Regions from separate parts of the Rugamonas sp. FW305-51 genome, predicted to be linked through region 2. Evidence: predicted binding sites of a transcription regulator. Region 2 holds the regulator's gene; the other holds the start of a gene.
What was found. The regulator sigma-54, encoded in region 2, starts transcription at its own class of promoters, with help from an activator protein. The targets are predictions, from matches to a motif close to TGGCANGNAANCTGCTTT.
Positions count from the first base shown of each region.

Region 1: a site for sigma-54 is predicted at 2,051-2,068, ahead of AC3WOS_RS02290 (ammonium transporter). Genes of this name have one in related genera too.

Region 1 is NZ_JBYSZG010000002.1:238,677-242,250, forward strand. Features, by position in the region: gene AC3WOS_RS02285 (helix-turn-helix domain-containing protein) at 173-751, shown strand; gene AC3WOS_RS02290 (ammonium transporter) at 800-2,002, opposite strand; gene AC3WOS_RS02295 (prolyl oligopeptidase family serine peptidase) at 2,317-3,574, opposite strand, start outside.
Region 2 is NZ_JBYSZG010000041.1:21,987-25,560, reverse strand. Features, by position in the region: gene lptB (LPS export ABC transporter ATP-binding protein) at 1-452, shown strand, start outside; gene AC3WOS_RS22465 (RNA polymerase factor sigma-54) at 470-1,945, shown strand; gene hpf (ribosome hibernation-promoting factor, HPF/YfiA family) at 2,020-2,376, shown strand; gene AC3WOS_RS22455 (threo-3-hydroxy-L-aspartate ammonia-lyase) at 2,492-3,478, opposite strand.

The DNA of each region.
Region 1 (3,574 bases), on a different contig from region 2:
GAAGTTTACTCCTGTTTCCCGAGTCGCCATCGAAATCCGCTATCTCGAACTAAAATTCAATATATCGAATATTACCGAAGGCCAGTGAACTTGGCAACCCGTTCACGTGCGGTTCTTGCCGCCCTTTTCCGACAGATTTACGCAAAATTTACCCCTTCCGCCGAATAAAACAATGAAAACACCTGTTTCGACGAACGCACCACCGGAAGTCGGTGCGGCGCTGCAGCGCCTGCGCCTGGCCCGCGGACTGACCCTGGAAGACTTGTCGCGCATCGCCGGCGTCTCGAAATCGATGCTGTCGCAGATCGAGCGCGAGAAAGCCAACCCTACCATCGCCATCACCTGGCGCCTGGCCAATGCGCTGGGCGTGCAGATCGGAGAACTGCTGGCCAGCGTGGACAACAAGGATACGGAAACCATCCGCGTGGTGGACGCGCACGAGACGCCCACCCTGCCCGGCCAGCATGCCGGCTATGTGCTGCGCATCCTGGGGCCGATGGAACTGGCGGGGAAATACGAATGGTATGAATTGACGCTGGCGCCGGGCGGCGAGCTGGTCTCGCAGCCACATGACCCGGGCGCGAGCGAGCACCTGACGCTACTGCACGGCGCGGTGGAAGTGGAAGCTGGCGTCCACAAGAAGAAAGTGAAACTGGGCGGGACGGCACGCTACCCGGCCGACGTGCCCCATGCGATCCGCAACGCGGGCAAGACGGAAGCCAAGGCGCTGCTGGTGGTGATCCACCGCTGATCTGGAGGACACGCATCGGACGCATGGCGCGCCCGATGCGGCTGGCAATTACCAGTTAGATTCACGCTCCGGCGTGGAGGAGATGCGGTGGATGGCCAGGTCGGCGCCCTGGAATTCGTCTTCCGGATCCAGGCGCAGGCCCAGCGTGGCCTTCAGTACACCGTAGATGGCAAAGCCGCCGGCCAGCGCAATCACCACACCCAAGCCGGTGCCTATGCATTGCGCACCGAACGACACCCCGCCCACGCCGCCCAGCGACTTGAGGCCGAAGATGCCGGCCGCCACACCGCCCCAGGCGCCGCACAAACCATGCAGCGGCCATACGCCCAGTACGTCGTCGATCTTCCACTTGTTCTGCGCCAGCGTGAACATGGCCACGAAGATGGCGCCGGCGATGGCGCCCGTAACCAGTGCGCCCAGCGGGTGCATCAGGTCGGAACCGGCACACACGGCCACCAGGCCGGCCAGCGGACCGTTGTAGACGAAGCCCGGGTCGTTCTTGCCCAGCAGGAGTGCAACCAGCGTGCCGCCCACCATGGCCATCAGCGAATTGACGGCGACCAGGCCGTTCATCTTGTCCAGCGCCTGGGCGCTCATGACGTTAAAGCCGAACCAGCCCACCGTCAGGATCCACGCGCCCAGCGCCAGGAAGGGAATCGACGATGGCGGGTGGGCGGCGATGGCGCCGTTCTTCATGTAGCGGCCGCGGCGCGCGCCCAGCAGCAGCACGGCCGGCAGCGCAACCCAGCCGCCGACGGCGTGCACCACGACGGAGCCGGCAAAGTCATGGAACTCGGCGCCGAACGCTTGCGCCAGCCACTCCTGCAGGCCGAAGCGATGGTTCCACACCATGCCCTCGAAGAAAGGATAGACCAGGCCGACCAGCAAGGCGGTGGCGATCAGTTGCGGATGAAAGCGGGCCCGCTCGGCGATGCCGCCGGAAATAATGGCGGGGATAGCGGCGGCAAAAGTCAGCAGGAAGAAGAACTTGACCAGTTCATAGCCGTTCTTGGCCGCCAGCACGTCCGCGGCCGAGAAGAAATTAATGCCATAGGCGATGCTGTAACCGACGAAAAAATAAGCGATGGTCGAAATGGCAAAATCGACCAGGATCTTGACCAGGGCGTTAACCTGGTTCTTCTTTCTTACCGTGCCCAGCTCCAGGAAAGCAAAACCGGCATGCATCGCCAAAATCATGATTGCACCGAGCAAGATAAACAGTGCGTCGGCGCCTTCTTTGTATCCACCCATCAAACTACTCCCCAAAAGAATGCATCAAAAAGTAAAGATGTATTCCTTTAAGCAATAACCGTACCATTTTGGTGCAGTTTTTCAAGTATTTGATTTTATTGAATATTATTTTTTAGACCTGATTGCCACACTAATTGCGCACCATAATGATGCATTTGACGGTGAGTAGGTAGGACGGGTAGCACTATGTTTGTGCGATAGATGCGCGCCTGGCTTTCCAGCGACCGCCCGCGCACCAGCAAGTGGCGCACGGGCGGCGAGTCGCGTGGATCAAAAGCGTGCGCGTTCGGCGCGCACGCACAAGATTGGTGCGATTATTTTCCAGCAACCTGGGTCGGCTGTTCCATATGCAGCGCGCGGGTCAGGAAGCCCCAGCGATCGGTCACCTCCTCGATCTGCTTGGTGGTGGGCTTGCCGGCGCCGTGCCCCGCCTTGGTGTCGATGCGGATCAGGATGGGGGCCGCACCGCCCTGGTCAGCCTGCGCCGTGGCGGCGAACTTGAAGCTGTGCGCCGGCACCACGCGGTCGTCATGGTCGGCCGTGGTAATCATGGTGGCCGGGTAGCAGGTGCCCTTCTTCAGGTTGTGCAGCGGCGAGTATTTGAGCAGCGCATTGAATTCGTCGGCGTTATCGGACGAGCCGTAGTCCGACGTCCAGGCCCAGCCGATGGTGAACTTGTGGAAGCGCAGCATGTCCAGCACGCCCACTTGCGGGATCGCGGCGGCAAACAGGTCGGGCCGCTGGGTCATTACCGCGCCCACCAGCAGGCCGCCGTTGCTGCCGCCGCCGATCGCCAGGCGCGCTGGCGAGGTAACCTTGTTCTGCACCAGCCACTCGGCGGCGCCGATGAAGTCGTCGAACACGTTCTGCTTTTGCAGCTTGGTGCCGGCCGCGTGCCACGCCTCGCCGTATTCGCCGCCGCCGCGCAGGTTAGCCATCACGTACACACCGCCCATTTCGACCCAGGCCAGGTTGGCCACCGAGAACGATGGCGTGAGCGAGATGTTGAAGCCGCCGTAGCCGTACAGGTAGGTCGGGTTGTTGCCATCCAGTTTCAGCCCTTTTTTGGACACGATGAACATGGGCACGCGCGTGCCGTCGCGGCTGGTGAAGAACTGCTGGCGCGTCTCGTACGCGGACGGGTCGAAGTCCACCTTGGGCTGGCGGTAGACGCTGCTCTTGCCCGTCTTCATATCGTAGCGGTAGATGGTCGATGGCGTGGTGAAGCTGGTGTAGGAGTAGAACGTTTCCGTATCCGTGCGCTTGCCCTGGAAGCCGCCCGCCGAACCGATGCCGGGCAGTTCCACGTCGTGCAGGCGCTTGCCGTGCAGGTCGTAGACGGTGACCTGGCTATGGGCATCGCTCAGGTAGTCAGCCACCAGTTGCTGGTTGACGATGTTGGCCGACACCAGCGTCTGCGCGCTCTCCGGCACGATTTCCTTCCAGTTGGCCGGCTGCGGCTTGCGGGTGTCGATGGTGATGATGCGTGCGCGCGGCGCCTTCAGGTCGGTGCGGAACCAGAATACGGGGCCGTCGTTGTCGATGAAGTTGTAGGCCGCGTCGAAGTCCTCC
Region 2 (3,574 bases):
AAGAAAACATCCGCGCCGTGCTGGAAATCCAGCAAGTGAACGGCAAGCCTTTATCCAAGGCCGAAATCGATGAACGGCTCAATACCCTGCTGGCCGATCTGCAAATCGAGAAGCTGCGCGAGAACCAGGCGCTGTCCCTGTCCGGGGGCGAGCGGCGCCGGGTCGAAATCGCGCGCGCACTGGCGACCAATCCCCGCTTCGTGCTGCTCGACGAACCATTCGCCGGGGTCGACCCGATCGCCGTCATTGAGATCCAGCGCATCGTGCGCTTCCTCAAGGAACGCGGCATCGGCGTGCTGATCACCGATCACAATGTGCGCGAGACGCTGGGCATCTGCGACCGCGCGTATATCATCAACCAGGGCACGGTATTGGCGTCAGGCCGGCCAGACGACATCATCGCCAACGAATCGGTGCGTCGCGTGTATCTGGGTGAACACTTCCGTATGTAAGGTATGTAAGTAAAGCCATGAAACAGTCATTGCAACTGCGCACTTCGCAGCACCTCGCGCTGACCCCGCAACTGCAGCAATCGATACGCCTGCTGCAGTTGTCCACGCTGGAGTTGCACCAGGAATTGGAACAGCTGCTGACCGACAATCCGCTGCTGGAGCGGCTCGACGATCCGCTCGACCATTCCGTGCGGCTGCTGGCCGACGGCGCCATCAGCCAGCAAAGCGCGCCGGCCGAGGCGCCGCCCGAAGGCCCGCCCGGCCAGCAGCAGGATGCGCCCGCGCCGGCCGAGGCCGAGCCGTTCGAGGGCGCCGACGGCGACGCCGCGCCCGAGGGCGACATGGACTGGAGCGACGCCGGGCGCAGCAAGACGCCCGACGACGAGGACTCCCGGCCCCAGCTCGAAGCAAACCACTGCACCCTGCGCGAACACCTGATGGAGCAGATGCGGGTGACGGTGCTGGAAATGCGCGACCGGGCGCTGGTGGAAATCATCATCGACGCGCTCGACGAAAACGGCTACCTGGAAGAACCGCTGGAAGAAATCCTGGCCCGCCTGCCGGCAGAACTGGACATCGAGCCCGAGGAGCTGCAGACGGCCTTGTCGTTATTGCAAAGTTTCGACCCCGTGGGCGTGGGCGCCCGCAACGCCTCCGAGTGCCTGGCGCTGCAGATCAAGCGCATGCCGCACGTGCCGCTGGTGACGCGCCGCATGGCGCTGGCCATCGTGGAACAGCACCTGGCCTGGTTCGCCCAGCGCGACTTCAACAAGCTCAAGAAGGCCATGCAGTGCGACGACGAGGACTTGCGCGAAGCGCAGGCCGTGATCCGCCAGTGCAATCCGCACCCGGGCGCCGCGTTTGCCTCGGACGTGTCGGACTACGTGGTGCCGGACGTGATCGTCAAGAAGGCCCGCAACGGCTGGCAGGTCACCTTGAACAACGACGTCATGCCGCGCCTGCGGGTCAACGCCATGTACGCCAACCTGCTCAAGCAGGGCAAGGGCGAGGGCGCCATGGGGGCCCAGCTGCAGGAAGCGAAATGGCTGATCAAGAACATGCGCCAGCGCTTCGACACCATCCTGCGCGTGGCGCAAGCCATAGTGGAACGGCAAAAGAATTTTTTCTCGCACGGCGCCGTTGCCATGAGGCCCCTTGTGTTGCGTGAAATTGCTGATACACTGGGACTACACGAGAGTACTATTTCTCGGGTAACAACTCAGAAGTATATGCTGACCCCGCATGGCATGTTTGAGTTGAAATATTTCTTTGGCAGCCATGTCGCCACCGAAGCGGGGGGAGAAGCATCATCGACGGCGATACGTGCACTGATCGTGCAATTGACAGGAGCAGAAGACCCTAAAAATCCTTTATCCGACAGTAAGATTGCGGACATGCTGGGAGAACAAGGCATGGTGATTGCGCGACGAACTGTTGCCAAATATCGCGAAGCATTAAAGATCCCGCCAGTCAGTCTCCGCAAGTCTTTGTAGTTATCTGGTTCCTGCGCGCCCGGCCTGAAAGGGCAGCGCACTGACCGTAAGCGACATCATCTTTAGGAGTGTGTATGAATCTCACCATCAGTGGACATCATCTCGAAGTGACCCCAGCCATTCGCGAATATGTGCAGAACAAGCTGGAGCGCATCAAACGCCACTTCGATCAAGTGATTGATATTGCTGTCATCCTGACCGTAGATAACCTCACCGAGAAAGAGAAGCGCCAGAAGGCAGAGATCAATTTGCGCATGTCCGGCAAGACCGTGTATGTGGAGAGCCTGTCGCAAGACCTGTACGCCGCCATCGACACCCTGATCGACAAGCTTGATCGTCAGGTCATGAAATACAAATCCAAAGTTCAGGAACACGGCCACGATGCGATCAAGCATCTGCCGGACACCTTCGAACCCGCCGCCACCGCATAAGACGGTCCCGGCTTGAGAAAACAAAGGGCGCATCTGGCGCCCTTTTTTGCGGCCCTACGTCGCGTACTTTTCGTCTAAACCGTATAAATGGTATAAACCGTATGCGTGCTGGGGGTCAGTTCTGCGGCGCGCTGCGCGCCATGCACTCGGCGAACAGCGCCATATCGATATTGCCACCGCTGACGATCACGCCCACTTTTTTGCCGCGGATATCGACCACCCCGTTCATGGCCGCAGCGGCGGCCAGCGCACCGGCGCCTTCCACCACCATCTTCATGCGCTCGGCGAAGAAACGGATCTGGCTGCGCAGCTGGTCGTCGTTGACGGTGACGATGTCGCGCACGTGGGTCTGCAGGATGGGCAGCACCAGCTTGCCGATGTGCTGGGTCTGGGCGCCGTCGGCGATGGTGTCGGGCACCTCGATGTGGACGATCTGGCCGCTGCGCAGCGAACGCTGGGCGTCGTTGCCCGCCTCCGGCTCGACGCCGATCACGGCGCAGCGCGGCGACAGCGTGGCCGCCGCCAGCGCGCTGCCCGACAGCAGGCCGCCGCCGCCCGTGCTCACGAACAGGTAATCGAGTTCGCCCACGCTGTCGAACAGTTCCTTGGCGGCCGTGCCCTGGCCGGCGATCACGTGCGCGTGGTCGTAGGCGGGGATCACGGCCAGGCCGCGTTCCTGGCCCAGGCGGGCGGCGATCACTTCGCGGTCTTCCGTCTTGCGGTCGTACAGGATGATCTCGGCGCCGTATTCGCGGGTGGCGGCCAGCTTCATGGCCGGCGCGTCGGTTGGCATGACGATGGTGACCGGCACCCCCAGCATGCGTGCGGCCAGGGCCATGCCCTGGGCGTGGTTGCCCGATGAGAAGGCGACCACGCCGCGGCGCCGCTGCTCCTCGTCCAGGCAGCTGATGGCGTTGTAGGCGCCGCGGAACTTGAAGGCGCCCACGCGCTGGAAATTCTCGCACTTGAAGTACAGCTGCGCGCCGCTGCGTTCGTCGGCCTGGCGCGAAGTCAGCACCGGGGTAGGGTGCGCCACGCCGGCCAGCCGTTGCGCGGCCGCCGCGATGTCGGCGTACTGCACGGCGAGGGTCGATTGTGTCATGGGGGAGTCCTTTCGGTGGGTATCGAGGCAAGCGGGCAGTGTGCCAGCATTCGGCGCCACTGTCCAAACGCCTGCTTGAAACCATACATGCACATA